DNA from 3 places in the Ensifer sp. SSB1 genome. Region 1 is predicted to be linked to each of the others. Evidence: predicted binding sites of a transcription regulator. Region 1 holds the regulator's gene; each other region holds the start of a gene.
What was found. The regulator LexA, encoded in region 1, represses DNA repair genes until DNA is damaged. The targets are predictions, from matches to a motif close to TGTTCNNNNTGTGTTCNG.

Region 1 (5,649 bases):
CGCTATACATCTTGAAAACCAGCGTACGGGAAACCGTACCGTGGGTTCGAATCCCACCCTGTCCGCCATTTCCCCAAGGGAATATAGCCCCACCAACGACCGCAACCCGTGGCGCTGTTTCATCTCAATGGGCCCGCGTAGGCAAGGTTGAGTTGATTTTCCGATACAGCGGCTGGTTCGCCGCCGGCAGATGAATCTGCGTTCTCCGTCCTAACCTCAAACCGATTGCCGGAGGTCTGCAAGAAGTCCGGATTTCGACAATGCTAGAGGCTGAACGGGTCGCGTGCTGAACGCTTCTCGCCCGGCGCATTGAACGGATCGGCCTTCTTCTCCTTGGACTTGCGTCCTTCGTCGGCAATGATCTCATCCACGGCCCGCTGGCACTTCATGAACGAATTCGGTGAAGAAGTCGGTATTGGAAAAATTGACGACCAGAGCCTTCGAACCCGTGAGGTCCACGCCGAACGCAACGGCCGGCCACTGGCGGCCGCGGTCGAGCTGCAAGGCAACGTCATACTCTCTTTGCGGCTCGATCGATTTCCAGGTGGCATTGCCGATCGAAAGAAACGCCAGGTTCGCCGATCCCCTTGGATAGAAGCCGATACGAAGAATCGCGCCGGCGTCATAGCTCGTCGCCGCGTAGCACGAGCCGCCCAAGGACAGATCGGAACCGACCGTCCAGGCGTTGATCCGCTTCCAGATATTCGAACGGCCCTCTTCAGCAGAGGCCGCTCCGGCCGCCACCAACAGACCGAGAACCGCCAACGACAATCTATGCATGCAACCACCCCACTTTCCCCGCAAAGTTATCGTATTTTTGCAACCTGTCGAGACAATGCGGCGCGATCACAACAGGGATTTGTGCACTCCAACAGGGAGGACATTGACTGGCACAACCGATGCGAATGCGGGTCGGCCGATCGCACCAGGATCAAGGGCCTTGCCGCCGCGCACCTCTGGCGCAAAACGGTCACAGCCTGAACTCAAAGACCTGTTGAACACATGAGAGTGATCGCCAAGTTTGCTGGACTTCGGAACGAAAGCGCGGTTCACATCGTTAACCGCCCCGTAGTCCCACCCTTGCCTCAAAGTGGACGATCACCGTGCTTGCCGCCCTGCTTCTCGCTTCGATAGTCGCATCGCCTAACATGCCTGACGTCAAGCTCAGTGCCGCCACGGTCGATGAACTGCAGACGGACTTCGAAAGCGCCGTACCCTGCCACCAGATTGATGGACGCAACGTGTGGAAGGGCGCCATTGCGTTCTACATCCAGTCGTTCGTCTATGACGGCGACACGCCCGTGGCAACCGATGCGGCGGACGCGGTGCTTCCCGAAGACAACAGCGCCGAGACGGTGAAGGAATTCGAAGACGCCTGCGCCGCCACGCAGCCGGCCTGACCCTCGCCATCAGAACGCTCGCGATTCGCTCGACGCAGTCCAATACGGTCGTTTCCAACCAAACAATCATCACCAAAACCCGCTTTGCTCCCGTAAAAGTGACCAACCGGCACGCGCAGTCGCGCCAATTGACTGAATTCACGGAATTTTAGGCACTTGCAGAACACATATGGAACAGATAGTGTCTGTTCTTGATTTGTTTCACGCCTTCTGGAGCGACGTGCCATGCTGACCCGCAAGCAACAGGAATTGCTTCTGTTCATTCACGAACGCATGAAGGAGTCGGGCGTCCCGCCATCATTCGATGAAATGAAGGATGCGCTCGACCTGGCGTCGAAGTCCGGCATCCACCGTCTGATTACCGCGCTCGAAGAACGCGGGTTCATTCGCCGTCTTCCGAACCGGGCCCGCGCGCTCGAGGTCATCAAGCTTCCGGAATCCTACGCGTCCAGCCAGCAGCAGCCGCGTCGCGGCTTCTCGCCGAGCGTGATCGAGGGAAGCCTCGGCAAGCCGCCGGCGGCAGCCCCTGCCGCACCACCGAAGCCGGCGCCAGTGGCCGAAAACACATCGGTTTCCGTGCCGGTCATGGGCCGCATCGCTGCCGGTGTGCCGATCTCGGCGATCCAGAACAACACGCACGACATCACCGTTCCACTCGATATGATCGGGAACGGCGAACACTACGCCCTCGAAGTCAAGGGCGACTCGATGATCGAAGCCGGCATCTTCGACGGCGACACCGTGATCATCCGAAATGGCAATACAGCCAACCCCGGCGATATCATCGTGGCGCTCGTGGATGACGAGGAAGCGACGCTGAAGCGTTTCCGTCGCAAGGGCGCGTCGATCGCGCTCGAAGCCGCAAACCCTGCCTACGAGACCCGGATCTTCGGGCCTGATCGTGTGAAGATCCAGGGCAAGCTCGTTGGGCTGATCCGCCGCTACCATTGACCTCCAGAAAAAATCGGCGCTCTGAAGAGCCTCGCTGCCGCTTGGGGTAGCGAGGCTCTTCTTGTTTATCCGATAACGCGCCGCTTACTCGTGGATCGTGTATTCACCGAGTTCGCAAAGGTCCTGCGTATCTTCGGTCGTATCGAGGCCCGAGTCCTCTTCGAATTCGAAGCGCATGTCGTACTTGCAGACATCCCGACCGTCAGCGATGGTGATCTCCATGTTCTCGCCGGGGTTCAGAACCTGCCGGCCGAATACATCGTCTTCCCACTCGTTGACGCCCACCGGCGACGTGTAGAAGTTAGTCAGAACTGCATTTGTGTTGTTCTTCAGCTTGAAAACTAGGTCCTCTGCCCGCGCCTCGAATGTGGTCGCAGCAAAGAGGGCCAAGGCCGTCAGGACAAGTTTCGTTTTCATATAAGCCATTGCCTCCGCTTGATGATGACGGACGCTACCGATGCGGCTGATGTCAGCGGAGTCATCGTTCCCCCTCTGCCGATTTCACCGAAGCGATAAGATCCGCAGGGGATTTAGAAGACGTGGCTTGTGCGGGCGTGTGGCACGCCTGAGCGAAAGCTCCCAGGTGTCTCAACCCGGAGTAAGCTGAGGAAGGCAATCGTTCCGACCTCCTCTTGAAGCATTGCTGCACGCTGGGCAGGAGCAATCGACATTGCCAGACGTTCTGCCTGTGGAAAGCGCCCGAACCGCAAATTCGCTTTGTGCTTTTTCCGAAAATGCCTCTTGCGGATTTTCTGCAATCATTCTAAATCCCCGCCAACGCTCGGTTATCCGAGCCGTGAGGCCTCGTGGCGGAGTGGTGACGCAGAGGACTGCAAATCCTTGTACCCCGGTTCAATTCCGGGCGAGGCCTCCAAATATATTCACCAATATAATCAATATGTTGCAGTCGTCGCGAAGCGGAAAAACACCGCTTCCGCGTAACGCGATGTTGCTACGAGATTCCCTTGCTTTCCCTGCACTTCCACGCGGCGACGGCGGATCCATACGACATGAAATGCGACATGTTCACAGCGAATCCTGAGCCAGAAACCCGCTCACCAGCTGCAGGTGCTTGAACCCCGCTTCTCCTTCGCGCCGCCTACGAACACGTCGCAGGTCACCGTCTCTGCGGAAGGCTGTCATAGCGCCCTCCGGGCCGCCCTGTGAGCGTCCATGAGGGTCGCGACGGGATCGGTCGCTGCCACTTCATCGCCTTCTGCAAGAAGCGCTCGTCCCTCGCATCGATCTCGGCGAGCGCGATTCTGACGACAATCTCGCCGATCTTTTCGAGGCTCAGCACGTACTCCCGATGCTGTCTGCCGCCCCTAAAGAGGCGCGGCCCCTTGTCGAACTTGGACGTGGCGCGGAAAGAGCTCCCACACACCAAACCCTTCAAAGAACGCATAAATCCGTCGACGACGTATTTCGACATCGTGGCCAACAAAACATAGTCGTGCTGCGGCGGCCACAACATGGCGTCGACCTTCCGAATTAAGCAACTTCTAAAGTTACGCTTGAAGCCGCTCGCAACCGTGGCATTCTTACCGGCGATCGAGGGGGAGGTATTTTGGATGCTGAAGGGTAGAACGTTGCTCTTCGCCGACATCATCGGCAGATTCGGTATCTGCGCGTATTTCGCAATCGCGATGTTGCGGCGCATCGTTCACGCCGCGCAAATCGTGGTGAAAGACGAATGGCAGTCGGCTGACGTCTTGGCGTTGACTTCAACCGCCGCCACCGTCCTATTCCTCGGAATGGTCTGCGTGGTAGCCATTACGCGCTTGCCCCCGATCAAAGCAGCCACTGGCTTCGAGCCCTATTTGACCGCGATGGCAGGAACATTTCTTCTCGGGCTGATCGCATACTTGCCCGAGCCCGCCGATACAGGCTTGGCGCTTCAAATGGCCGGCACGGCTATGATCGTGGTCGGGATGGTTTCGTCAGCCTTCGTTCTTTTCTGGCTCGGTCGCGCCTTCAGCATCATGCCGGAGGCCCGGACCTTGATAACGGGCGGCCCCTACTCGGTTGTTCGCCACCCGCTCTATCTAACGGAAGAGATCGCCATCATCGGCTTGATCGTCCTCAATCTTTCTGTCTGGTCGGTACTTCTTGGGGGTGTCCAGTGGCTGCTGCAAATTCGCAGAATGATCAACGAGGAACGAGTATTGCAGACCGCGTTCCCCAGTTATGGCGCCTATGCACTCGACGTCCCGCGCATTCTTCCGTTCATGAACGCGGGTAAGCTGCGATCAGCACAGTGAAGCCAAGGTGGGATTTGCTCGTACTGATACCGGATGAACACGACGCCGGAGCCGTTGCCGCCATAACCGGTTGAGGGGGCGGATCGGCGAGACATGCGGGATCCAGTCAGAAGGCCATCAGCACACCACCACCGCGTGAGCTGCGGCCTCCGAAAAATCACCACATTGGTCAAGCGTGCTGCGGCAATGTCTTCCTTCGAAGGCATTGCGGTTCTGTAAATATCGGCCTCAGCACCAGGGCGTCGTGTGTCCCGTCCACGGCCGCACCAGTCCCTCGTTTACGAGGACGCGTCCGATGGATTGATCGCCGCGAGTGACCAGCCGCAGCTTTTCACCGGCCTTGGCGTCCTGACGACTGTTCGCCGTTTCCAGCCTGAAGTCACCTGCGTTCAGCAGTTCGCGCAGGCGCTGCTTGGCGTAAAAGCCGCGCGAACGTTCCTTGTCGCAGCTTGCCTGGCGAATACGCGGTGCATCGACGTCCGCCACGCGGATCGTGTCTCCGTGGTAGAGGAAAGTGGCGCCGTCGATCACGCAGTTGTCGTTGCGAATCCCACAGAAATAAAACTGATCCGTGCGGATCGATGCCGTTTTGACTTCCTCATTCGGCCGCACCGCGGGTGTCGGCGCGTTCGCGCCGACGTCCACCGACGGCACGGGAGCTGCAAGCGCAACTCTTGTCACGGGGGTTGGCTTTTGCTTCTCCGCTTGCTGCGCGGGACGCCCGTCCGCTTTCTGGGCGACACGTGCGGGCTTCGGCTTCGAATCATGACGGGACGTGAACGCCACCACATCCGATACCACCGGCCAGTGCTTCAGTTCGGCGCGATGATCATAGGCGACTACGCCACCGACGATAACCGCGGCGGCCAGATACCACGGCGCCATACCGCCTTGCTTGCCCTTGCTCCGGCCGGAATTCCTGCTTCGACGTTTCGTAGTGGCTTTGGCCATGCGTCCTCATCCTGATTCGCGACCGCATTATGCGTTTGATGCGTTGCCGAAAAGTTTTCGGCAGCCCCTCAATAGCCAGATGCAGG
Region 2 (5,649 bases), on a different contig from region 1:
ACATCGAGAACCTCTATGCACGGCTCGGCACCGAAGGCCCGCATCTGATGTTCGCCGGTCATACCGATGTCGTTCCGGTCGGCGACGAAGCCGCCTGGAGCCATGGGCCGTTTTCGGCCGAGATCGCCGGCGGGGAAATGTACGGCCGTGGCGCCGTCGACATGAAGGGCGGCATCGCCTGCTTCGTCGCGGCGGTCGCCCGCCACATCGACAAGCATGGCGCGCCGAAGGGCTCGATCTCCTTCCTCATCACCGGCGACGAAGAGGGGCCGGCGATCAACGGCACCACCAAACTCTTGCAATGGGCGGCCGACAAGGGCGAGCGCTGGGACGCCTGCCTCGTCGGCGAGCCGACCAATCCAGACCAGCTCGGCGACATGATCAAGATCGGCCGTCGCGGCTCGCTGTCGGGCCGCATCACGGTCCATGGCGTGCAAGGGCATGCGGCCTATCCGCATCTCGCCGACAGTCCCGTGCGCGGCATCCTGCAATTGACACAGGCGCTGATGGATCCGCCGTTCGACAACGGCACCGAGAGCTTCCAGGCATCGAACCTGGAAGTGACGACGATCGACGTCGGCAATGGTGCGGTCAACGTCATTCCGGCGAAAGCCACCGCCGCGTTCAACATCCGCTTCAACGACTCGTGGACGGCCGAAAGCCTGATGGCCGAGATCATCGCACGGCTCGACCGCGCTGCAGCGGCCGGCAGTCTGCGCCCGGACCGCGCGCCCGTCCGCTACGAAATCGTCTGGAGCGAGCGCCCGAGCCACGTGTTCCTGACGCGCAACAATGCGCTGATCGATTCGCTCTCGGGCGCCGTCGAGGCCGTCACCGGCCGGCAGCCGAAGCTGTCGACGACCGGTGGCACGTCGGACGCGCGCTTCATCAAGGACTATTGCCCGGTGGTGGAGTTTGGCCTGGTCGGCCAGACCATGCACATGGTCGACGAACGTGTCGCCGTCGCCGACCTCGAAACCCTGACCAATATTTACGAGACCTTCGTCCTGCGCTGGTTCGGCCATGCCGCTGCTTGACGAGGTGCTTGCCTATATCAAGGGCCTCTGGCTCTTGGCTCAGGGCAACGAAGAGGGTTTCCGCTGGCTCGATTTCAGCGAGAGCGGCCTCTGGCGCTCGTTCACGTCGATGCTCTGGTGCCTGCCGGCGATCGCCGTTACCTGGGCGTCCTGGCGGTTCTACTATCTGTCGGCGATGCCCGATGGGACGGTGATCGGCATAGGCTTCATCTTCAAGCTGTTGGTCGTCGATCTCGTCAGCTGGCTGCTGCCGCTGGTGCTGATCGCCATTCTGTCCCGTCCGCTCGGCTTTGCAGGAGCAGTGGTGCCGATCATCGTCACCACCAACTGGCTCTCCGTGCCGCTTTCCTACGCGATGGCGGTGCCGGCGGCGATCAGGCTCACCATTCCCGGAAGCCAAGGCCTGACGAGCCTGATCTGGCTGACGCTGCTCGTGGTCAGCATCGCCGTGCTCTTCCGGCTCTTGCGCATGCTGACGGGCAACCAGACGCTGCTGGCCTCGGCGCTGACGGCGCTCTTCCTGCTGCCCTCGATGATGATCGGCGACCTGCTGCAGCGCTTCTTCGGCCTGATCCCGAGCTAGAGTGCGCCGCGCAAAAGTATGCTGCGGTTTTGCTACAACGGTATGCTGTGAGATCGCGCTTCAGAGCTTCGGGATCGGCTTGCGATCAGTAATCCACTTGCAGGAAATAGAGCCCATCGGGTGGGGCCACGGGGCCGCAGGCCTTGCGGTTGCGCGCCTCAAGCGCTGCCTGCAAATCGTCCGGCGACCATTTGCCCTCGCCCACCAGCTTCAGCGATCCCGCAAAGGACCGGATCTGGTTGTGCAGGAAGCTCTGCGCCGTCGCGCGGATTTCGATGACGCCGCCAACGAGCGCGACGTCCAGCCGGTCGAGGGTCCGCACCGGGCTCGTCGCCTGGCAATGGGCGGAGCGGAAGGTGGTGAAATCGTGATGGCCGACGAGGCGCTGGGCGCCCGCATGCATCGCCTCATGGTCGAGCGGCTTCGGCACCCACCAGGCGCGCCGGGCTTCAAGTGCCAGCGGCGCGGGCCGTGAGATGATGCGGTAGAGATAATGCCGGCGCAGCGCCGAGAAGCGCGCATCGAATTCCTCGGACACTTCCTCGGCCTCGAGGATCGCCACGCGCTCGCCCGCAAGCCCCAGATGCGCGTTCAGCGCATTGCGAAGCGTATAGGGCTTCCACGGACGGGTCAGATCGGCATGCATGACCTGGCCGCTGGCGTGCACGCCGGAATCGGTGCGGCCGGCGCCACGGATCGAAACGGTCTCGCCGGTCAGAGACAGGATCGCCTTTTCGATCGCCCCTTGCACGGACTCGCCATTGTCCTGCCGCTGCCAGCCGACATAGTCCGAGCCGTCATACTCGACGGTCAGCTTGAACCGCGGCATCAGCCGACCCTCGTGCCGGGCGCAACCGGTGTTCCGCGCAGGAAGTCGGCCGCTCCGAGCGCCTTGCCGCCGGCGCGCTGCAGGCGGGTCAGCCGAACCGCGCCTTCGCCGCAGGCGATCGTCAGGCTATCGGCGAGCACCGTTCCGGCCTCACCCGTGCCGGAAGCGGGCTGCGAGTTCAGCACCTTGATGCGCTCCGGCTTGCCGGCGATTTCGAGCTCAAACCAGGCGCCCGGGAACGGCGACAGGCCGCGGATATGATCATGCACCTCGCGTGAAGGACGGGCGAAGTCGATGCGGGTTTCCGCCTTGCTGATCTTCTGGGCGTAGACGACACCATCCTCGGCCTGGACCGTCAGCGGCAGATCGTCGGCCTCGAGCTTCGCCATCGCTTCCCGCATCAGGCTGGCGCCAATCTGCATCAGTCGGTCGTGCAGCTCGCCACCGGTCATCGTCTCGCCGATCTGGACCGTCTTGGTGAGAGCGACCGGGCCCGTATCGAGTCCCTTTTCCATCTTCATCACCATCATGCCGGTCTCATGATCGCCGGCCATGATCGCGCGCTGGATGGGTGCGGCACCGCGCCAGCGTGGCAGCAGCGAGGCGTGGCCATTGTAGCAGCCGAGCTTGGTGCCCGTGAGGATGGCCTCGGGCAGAAGCAGGCCATAGGCGACGACGACGGCGACGTCGGCGTCGAAATCACTGAAGGTCTGGCGATCCGCCTCGTCCTTGAAGTTTAGCGGCGTCAGCACGGGAATGCCGAGCAGTTCAGCTGCCTGGTGCACCGGCGACTTCTGCAGATCGAGCCCGCGGCGACCACCGGGCCGTGGCGGCTGCGTATAGGCGGCAACGATCTGGTGACCGGCTTCCGCGAGCGCTGCCAGCGTCGGCACGGAAAATTCCGGCGTACCCATGAAGATGATGCGAAGCGACAAGGCGGTAACTCCGTCCTCTCAGATCACTTCATGCGGGGAAACGGCGAAATGATCTCATTCTCTGAAACAGGGCAACCCCGGGAGGAAAACCGTTTCACGCTTTTCCTGGAGTCAAATTCAGCCGTTCGCGCGATCTGTTCGCGACCGCTTGTGCGATCGAAGCTCAGATCGCCTTGGCGCCGCGCGTCTTGGCGGCCTTGGTGAACTTGCGGATCACCATGTCGCGCTTGAGCTTGGAGATGTGATCGATGAACAACACGCCGTTCAGGTGATCGATCTCGTGCTGCAGGCAGGTGGCGAGCAGGCCGTCGGCTTCGATCGTCTGCTGCTTGCCGTCACGGTCGAGATGCTTGACGGTGATCGACGCGGGGCGCTCGACCTCGGCGTAGTAATCCGGGATCGACAGGCAGCCTTCCTCGTAGACCGAATAGGTTTCGGACGAAGCGACGATCTCGGGATTGATGAAGACGAGCGGCGTCTTCTCGTCGCCCTCTTTCGAAACGTCGAGCACCAGCATGCGCCTGGCGACACCGATCTGGATCGCGGCAAGGCCGATGCCGGGGGCATCGTACATGGTTTCGAGCATGTCGTCGGCCAGACGGCGGACGTCCGCGTCGACGGTTTCGATCGGCGTGGAAACCTGGCGAAGCACAGGATCGGGAAGGATGATAAGCGGCTTGATCGTCATGCTGCTCCCATAGCCGATCTTTCCATCGGCGTGCAAGGAAATTGGCTTGCCACCTTCGGCAGCCTTTCCTGGACGGGCCGGCGTTAACTGCACGGCGCAAATGTTCTTGTTTTGATCTACACATAACCAAAGAATCTGTTAGGTTTGGCGCATGGAACCTGCGCCTCTTCCCTTCGCCCAGCCGCTGTTTTTCATCGGCACCTTGCCGATCACCCTTGGCCATCTCGCGATTGCCGTCGGCCTGGTGGTCGTCGTTGCAATTTTGATGGCGCTTTCGCGGCGACGGGACAACGGCGACGAGGAGCGGCAGGAGCAGATGGCAATGCTGCTCGCCGCCCAGACGGAGATGCAAGGGCGGGTCGCCGCCATGGCCGAGGTCTTCGGCGCGCGGCAGGCAGAACTCAACCAGACGCTCAGCCAGCGCATCGACGGCATGACCCATCGCATCGGCGCCTCGATCACCGAACAGACCAAGGCGACGCACGAAAACCTCAGGCGGCTGCAGGAACGGCTGGCGGTCATCGACAACGCCCAGAACAACATCCAGTCGCTGGCCAAGGACATGGCCGGGCTGCAGGCAATCCTTTCCAACAAGCAGACGCGCGGCGCCTTCGGCCAGTCGCGCATGGAAGCGATCATCGCCGACGGGCTGCCTATGGGCGCCTTCGCCTTCCAGACGACGCTGTCGAACGGTGCACGACCCGACTGCACGATCCGCATGCCGAACGGCCAGCCGCCGCTCGTCATCGACGCCAAGTTTCCGCTGGAAGCCTGGAACGCGATGCGTGACGCACCGGATGCCGAACGCCGCCAGCAGATCGCCCAGCTTTTCCGCCGCGACATGGAAACGCATGTGCGCGATATCGCCAGCAAATATCTGATCTCCGGAGAGACGCAGGACACCGCGTTCCTCTTCGTGCCGTCCGAATCGATCTTCGCCGAAATCCACGAGCATTTCGAAGCGATCGTACAGAAGGCACACCGCCAGCGGATCGTCATCGTTTCCCCTTCCCTGCTCCTGCTGTCGATCCAGGTGATTCAGGCGATCCTCAAGGATGCGCGCATGCGTGAGCAGGCGCATCTGATCCAGGGCGAAGTCGCCAGATTGATGGAGGATCTCGGCCGTCTCGACGAGCGCGTGCGCAAGCTCCAGGGCCATTTCGCCATGAGCCAGAAAGACGTCGAGGACATTCTGATCTCATCGAGCAAGCTTACCCGGCGCGGCGCAAAGATCGAGGCGCTCGAACTCGAGGCCGAAGGCGGCACGCAGGAAACGACCGACCCGCGCGCTGCCGTCGACAACCGGGTGGGGCAATTGCGCCTGCGGGTGGTTGACGAGGACTGAGGCTCTCGGGCACTCTCCGGCCCACTCTGCAATCCGACGGGAAATTTTCACATGATCACTGTTTTTGGGTCCATCAACATGGACCTGATCGCCACGACCGCACGCCTTCCGAAGCCGGGCGAGACCGTCGCCGGAACGGGCTTTTCGACCGCCGCCGGCGGCAAGGGCGCAAACCAGGCCCTGGCCGCACGACGTGCCGGAGCGACAGTGCAGATGGCGGGTGCGATCGGGG
Region 3 (5,649 bases), on a different contig from region 1:
CGCCGAAGACGAGCCAGCCGAAGATCGTCGCCGAGACGATTTCCAGATATTGCAGTGGCGCCAGCACCGACGCCGGAGCGGCGCGATAGGCATAGACGCCGAGCACGCCGGAGATGGTAGCGGTGACACCGACACCAAGCAGGTAATACCATGTGACGCCCTGCGGCCAGACCGGATCGAAGATGCCGGAACCGGTGCCTTCGCCGAAGTAAAGCAGGACAAGACAGAAGAGCGCGCCCCAGACGCCGGCGTGGAACTGCATCGACCAGGGGTCTTCGTTCTGCGCGACCATGCGGGTGACAAGCAGGAATACGGCAAGGCCGAAGGCGGCGACGATGGGCAGAAGCGCGATCGGCCCGACTTCCTGCATGCTCGGCTGGATGACGAGCAGCGCGCCGAAGAAGCCGACGCCGCAGGCGGTGTAACGCCGCCAGCCGATGGTCTCCTTCAGGAAGATGCTGCCGAGGATCGTCAAGATGATCGGCTCGACGAAGAAGATCGCGATCGCATCGGCGACTTCCATCACTTTCAGCGTGGTGATGAAGGAGAGCATCGATACAACGAGCAGGCCGCCGCGCAGCGCATGCAGGCCGGTCTTGCGCCAGGTGAGATCGAAGAGGCTGCCCCGCACCAGCGCGATCGGCAGGATGAAGACGACCTGCAGCACGAAGCGCACGGCGGTGATTTCGGCCGAGGGCACGGTCGCGATCGCCAGCTTTGCAAAGATGTCGATCAGCGGCGAAAGCAGCACCGCAATCACCATCAGCGTCAGCCCGAAGGAGATGCGGTTGTAGTCCGTGGCGATCTTGGGAAGGGACATGTCGGCCATGATATTTCCGGTCAGCGCTTGCCTGCGATGGCGCGCAGGCACCAGGCGGCAAAGTCTGCCGTCGCCTGTTCCCGGCCGATTTCATTCAGGGTTTCGTGGCGCATGCCGTCATAGACGGTGACGGTGACGTTGCTCAGGCCGGCGGCTTTCATCCTGGCGCCGAGCCAGCGGACGGCACTGCCCATCTCGGTCGACGGGTCGGCGCTGCCGCCGACGAGGTGGATGGGCAGGTCTTTCCGAAGCCGCGCCAGCCGGTCGGGCCGGGCGCCGCCGAAGGACAGGCGGAAGAGATCGAGCCAGAGCGAGACGGTCGCATCGAAGCCGCAGAGCGGGTCAGCGGCGTATTTAGCCACCTCGGCATCGTCGCGCGACAACCAGTCGAGATCGGTCTTGCGATCCTTGATCGCGTCGCCCCACATGCCGAAGGTGAGCTTGGTCAGCAGCGGGCTCGGCACGTCAGAACCCTTCAGCGCCTTCTCGACCTTCAGGATGACCTGGCCGCCGCGGCCGGCAAGGCCGGGACGAAAATTGGAATTCCAGACGGCGAGCGCGTCATAGAGGCCGGGATCGGCCTCGGCAGCGTTGAGCGCAATCAGCCCGCCCATGGAATGGCCGAAAAGGACGACCGGCAGATCCGGATGGGTGCCCGTCGCGATTGCGCGAATGGCCCTTATATCGGCGAAGACCTTGTCGAGCCCCTCGCGGCTCGAAAACATGCCGAGCGGTGCGTCCGGCGCGCGCGTCGCACCGTGGCCGCGATGGTCGTGGGCGTAGACGTGGAAGCCGTGCGCAGCCATGGCCTCGGCAAAGCGGGCGTAGCGGCCTGAGTGTTCGGCAAGGCCGTGGCTAATGAGGAGGATGCCGCGGGCGTCGGCGGTCGCGGGGAAATGGCGCCAGCTCAAGGTGGCTCCGGTCGGGCTTTGATGTGTCTTCACCTGCCCGAACACGATTTCCCCCGGCTACAACGACAGACCAATCCGATATCAAATCGATTTGCAAGGCAAAGGCAATCGCCGCTTGTTGCTCGTTGCGCATGAGGTCACAAGCGAATGTGCGCTCATCTTAATTAAGAGTTGCAATTTTCCCGTTTTGAGCGATATTCGTTCCTGTTTTGTTTCCGCAGGAGGATATCATGGTTAGTTTCTGTAAGGCGATATCGGGTCCGATGGCAGGAATGCTGGCGGCATTGGCGCTGTTTCTTGCGCCGGCCGCCTTTGCTGCCGGCGAGGAAATGTCGGATCAAGGAGCCGCCAAAGACGCGACCGGCCGCACGGAGTACGTTCTGGCGGTGAGCTGGCAGCCGGGCTTCTGCGAAACGAGGCCGCAGCGCAAGGAATGCGAGAGCCAGACGGCGGAGCGGTTCGACGCGACCAACCTCTCGCTGCATGGTCTTTGGCCGCTGCGCAAGAGCTATTGCGGTGTAGCGGCCGAGGTGCGCGCGAAGGACCGCAAGGGCAGCTGGCTGGAACTGCCGAAACTTGCCATGGCCGATGACACGGCAGCGCGGTTGCTCATCGCCATGCCGGGCGTTCAATCCGGGCTCGACCGGCACCAGTGGCTGATGAGCGGTACTTGCCAGAGTGGTTCGGTCGACGACTATTTCTCGGTGCAGCTGCGCATGCTGGAGGAGCTCAATCGCTCGGCGGTCGGCGCATTGTTTCGCCAGCGCATCGGTTCCGAGCTCGACGAGGCGACGGTCAAGCAGGCCTTTGACCAGAGCTTCGGCGCTGGTGCGGGGGATCGGGTGCGCATGCGCTGCCAGACGGTCCAGGGCCGCAGCGTCATCACCGGGCTGACGATCGGGCTGACCGGCGACGTCCTGAAGGCGTCGAGCCTGGCGCCGCTGATCCAGGCGGCGGGGCCGACCGAGTTCAAATGTGCCAAGGGCATTGCCGATACGGCCGGGCGTAGCTGACCCACCTCGAAAGCACCGTACTTCGGCCGTGAGAGCGCTTTCGATGCAGGGCAGCCGCAAGGGATAGGTTGGGGGGGCAAGCCGGGGCGAACGCCTTTGCTCATTGCCCCCTTCCTATAATTCGCCTACATAGCGGGCAAATTTCCTTTCCCTGCGGAGCATTCCCTCATGGCACGTCAGTTCATCTATCATATGGCCGGACTTAATAAGTCCTACGGCGCGAAGAAGGTTCTCGAGAACGTTCATCTGTCGTTCTACCCGGATGCAAAGATCGGTATCCTCGGCCCGAACGGCGCCGGTAAGTCGACGGTGCTCAGGATCATGGCCGGCCTCGACAAGGAATTCACCGGCGAAGCCTGGGTCGCCGAAGGCGCGACGGTCGGCTACCTGCCGCAGGAGCCGCAGCTCGATCCGACGAAGACCGTGCTTGAAAACGCCATGGAAGGCGTCGCCAAGAAGAAGGCGATCGTCGACCGCTACAACGAACTGATGATGAACTATTCCGACGAGACGGCGGAAGAGGGCGCCAAGCTCCAGGACATCATCGACAGCCAGAACCTCTGGGATCTGGAAAGCCAGGTCGAAATGGCCATGGAAGCGTTGCGCTGCCCGCCGGGCGACGCGGAAGTGACCAATCTCTCGGGCGGTGAAAAACGCCGTGTCGCGCTCTGCAAGCTGCTGCTGTCGCAGCCGGACCTGCTGCTGCTCGACGAACCGACCAACCACCTCGACGCCGAAACGATCGCCTGGCTCGAAAAGCACCTGCGCGAATATCCGGGCGCCGTGCTGATGATCACCCACGACCGCTACTTCCTCGACAACGTCACCGGCTGGATCCTCGAGCTCGACCGCGGCCGCAGCATTCCCTACGAAGGCAACTACTCGGCCTATCTCGTTGCCAAGGCCAAGCGCATGCAGCAGGAAGGCCGCGAAGAGGCTTCCCGCCAGAAGGCGATCGCCCGCGAACAGGAGTGGATCGCATCCAGCCCCAAGGCCCGTCAGGCCAAGTCCAAGGCGCGTATCCGCTCCTATGACGAACTGGTCAACGCGGCGGAAAACCAGCGCCCCGGTGACGCGCAGATCATCATCCCGGTCGGCGAACGTCTCGGCCAGGTGGTCATCGAGATGGAAGGCGTTACCAAGGGCTATGGCGATCGCCTGCTGATCGACGGCCTGTCGCTGAAGCTGCCGCCGGGCGGCATCGTCGGCATCATCGGCCCGAACGGCGCCGGTAAGACGACGCTCTTCCGCATGATCACCGGCCAGGAGCAGCCCGACAGCGGCTCGATCCGCATCGGCGAGACCGTGCATCTCGGCTATGTCGACCAGAGCCGCGACGCGCTCGACGGCAACAAGACCGTCTGGGAAGAAATCTCCGGCGGCGCCGAAGTCATCAAGCTCGGCAAGCACGAGATGAACTCGCGCGCCTATTGCTCGACCTTCAACTTCAAGGGCGGCGACCAGCAGCAGAAGGTCGGCAACCTCTCGGGTGGTCAGCGCAACCGCGTTCACCTCGCCAAGATGCTGAAGGCCGGCGGCAACGTCCTGCTGCTCGACGAACCGACGAACGACCTCGACACCGAGACGCTGGCGGCACTCGAAGTGGCGCTCGAAAACTTCGCCGGCTGCGCCGTCATCATCAGCCACGACCGCATGTTCCTCGACCGCCTGGCAACGCATATCCTCGCCTTTGAAGGCGACAGCCAGGTCGAGTGGTTCGAAGGCAACTTCGAAGACTACGAGAAGGACAAGATCCGCCGCCTCGGCCCGGACTCGGTCAACCCGAAGCGCGTCACCTACAAGCGCCTGACGCGCTGATCTGTGATCGTCGCCGCCATGTGTGCGGCGCCCATTGCCTCGCAACCGCTCGCGCAAACAGGCGGTGCAACTTGACTTCACGAAACGGGCGAAGCGCAGGCTTCGCCCGTTTTCCTTTGCCGCTCGGACGGCGCAGGCGCCCAGCAAAATCGAGAACGGATTGAAATAGCGCGGCTGGGACCCAGCGATGCGCCGTTGAACGCGTCGCTTGCGGCGCACGCGCCCCCGAGCGCAAAGCCTGTCTTGTGCGCGCCATTGTTCGGCCTTTCCACGCAAATCCGCTTGCGCCGATCTCGCAAATCACATAAACATATCTTTATGTGTTGATGGGGATCGCGATGGCTGCTCAGAGAGAACTGGGTCTGGATGCGCTGGTGGACGTGCTGAAGGCGGCGGGAGAGCCGACCCGCATGCGTCTCGTCGCTTTGCTCGCCGCGGGTGATCTCACCGTTACCGATCTTACCGAAATTCTCGGGCAGTCGCAGCCGCGTATTTCGCGGCACCTGAAGCTGCTTGCCGAGGTCGAGCTCATCGATCGTTATCAGGAAGGCGCCTGGGCCTATTTCCGCCTGAGACAGGACGGCGCGCGCGTCGGGCTCGTTCGCGCCATGCTGGCGGCAGCATCCGCCGACGACGCGGTGCTTTCGCGCGATGCGGCGCGGCTGACGACGCTCAAGAAGGCGAGGGCCGAAAAGGCACAGGCCTATTTCAGCCGCAACGCCGCCGGCTGGGACGAGCTTCGCCGCCTGCATGTCAGCGAGCGCGACGTCGAGGCGAAGCTGCGCGAGATGGTCGGCGACGAGCCGGTCGAGAGCCTGCTTGACCTTGGTACCGGTACCGGGCGCATCCTGCAGCTGTTTGAAGGGCTCTACCGCCGCGGCGTCGGCGTTGACGCCAGCCGCGACATGCTTGCCGTTGCGCGCTCCAATCTCGATCGTGCCGGCATCACCAAGGCCTCGATCCGCCACGGCGACATTTTCAATCTGCCGCTCGACGGGCAGGCCTTTGATCTCGTCACCATTCACCAGGTGCTGCATTTCCTCGACGAGCCGGAGGCGGCGATCGCGGAAGCTGCGCGCATGCTGAT

Region 2: I8N66_RS00715 (DNA recombination protein RmuC) is a predicted target of LexA. The motif match lies at 4,174-4,191, and genes of this name have one in related genera.
Region 3: I8N66_RS06540 (ribonuclease) is a predicted target of LexA. The motif match lies at 1,931-1,948, and genes of this name have one in related genera.

What each region holds. Positions count from the first base shown of each region.
Region 1 is NZ_JAEPRP010000040.1:20,379-26,027, forward strand. Features, by position in the region: tRNA gene I8N66_RS12535 (tRNA-OTHER) at 1-68, shown strand, start outside; gene I8N66_RS12540 (hypothetical protein) at 364-780, opposite strand; gene I8N66_RS12545 (hypothetical protein) at 1,149-1,400, shown strand; gene lexA (transcriptional repressor LexA) at 1,626-2,351, shown strand; gene I8N66_RS12555 (hypothetical protein) at 2,436-2,768, opposite strand; tRNA gene I8N66_RS12560 (tRNA-Cys) at 3,152-3,225, shown strand; gene I8N66_RS12565 (hypothetical protein) at 3,469-3,825, opposite strand; gene I8N66_RS12570 (isoprenylcysteine carboxylmethyltransferase family protein) at 3,824-4,612, shown strand; gene I8N66_RS12575 (thermonuclease family protein) at 4,841-5,563, opposite strand.
Region 2 is NZ_JAEPRP010000002.1:45,957-51,605, reverse strand. Features, by position in the region: gene dapE (succinyl-diaminopimelate desuccinylase) at 1-1,037, shown strand, start outside; gene I8N66_RS00735 (hypothetical protein) at 1,024-1,620, shown strand; gene truA (tRNA pseudouridine(38-40) synthase TruA) at 1,706-2,449, opposite strand; gene fmt (methionyl-tRNA formyltransferase) at 2,449-3,384, opposite strand; gene def (peptide deformylase) at 3,548-4,072, opposite strand; gene I8N66_RS00715 (DNA recombination protein RmuC) at 4,224-5,417, shown strand; gene I8N66_RS00710 (ribokinase) at 5,469-5,649, shown strand, end outside.
Region 3 is NZ_JAEPRP010000017.1:17,542-23,190, forward strand. Features, by position in the region: gene I8N66_RS06530 (DMT family transporter) at 1-829, opposite strand, end outside; gene I8N66_RS06535 (alpha/beta hydrolase) at 841-1,776, opposite strand; gene I8N66_RS06540 (ribonuclease) at 1,962-2,744, shown strand; gene ettA (energy-dependent translational throttle protein EttA) at 2,913-4,562, shown strand; gene I8N66_RS06550 (metalloregulator ArsR/SmtB family transcription factor) at 4,901-5,649, shown strand, end outside.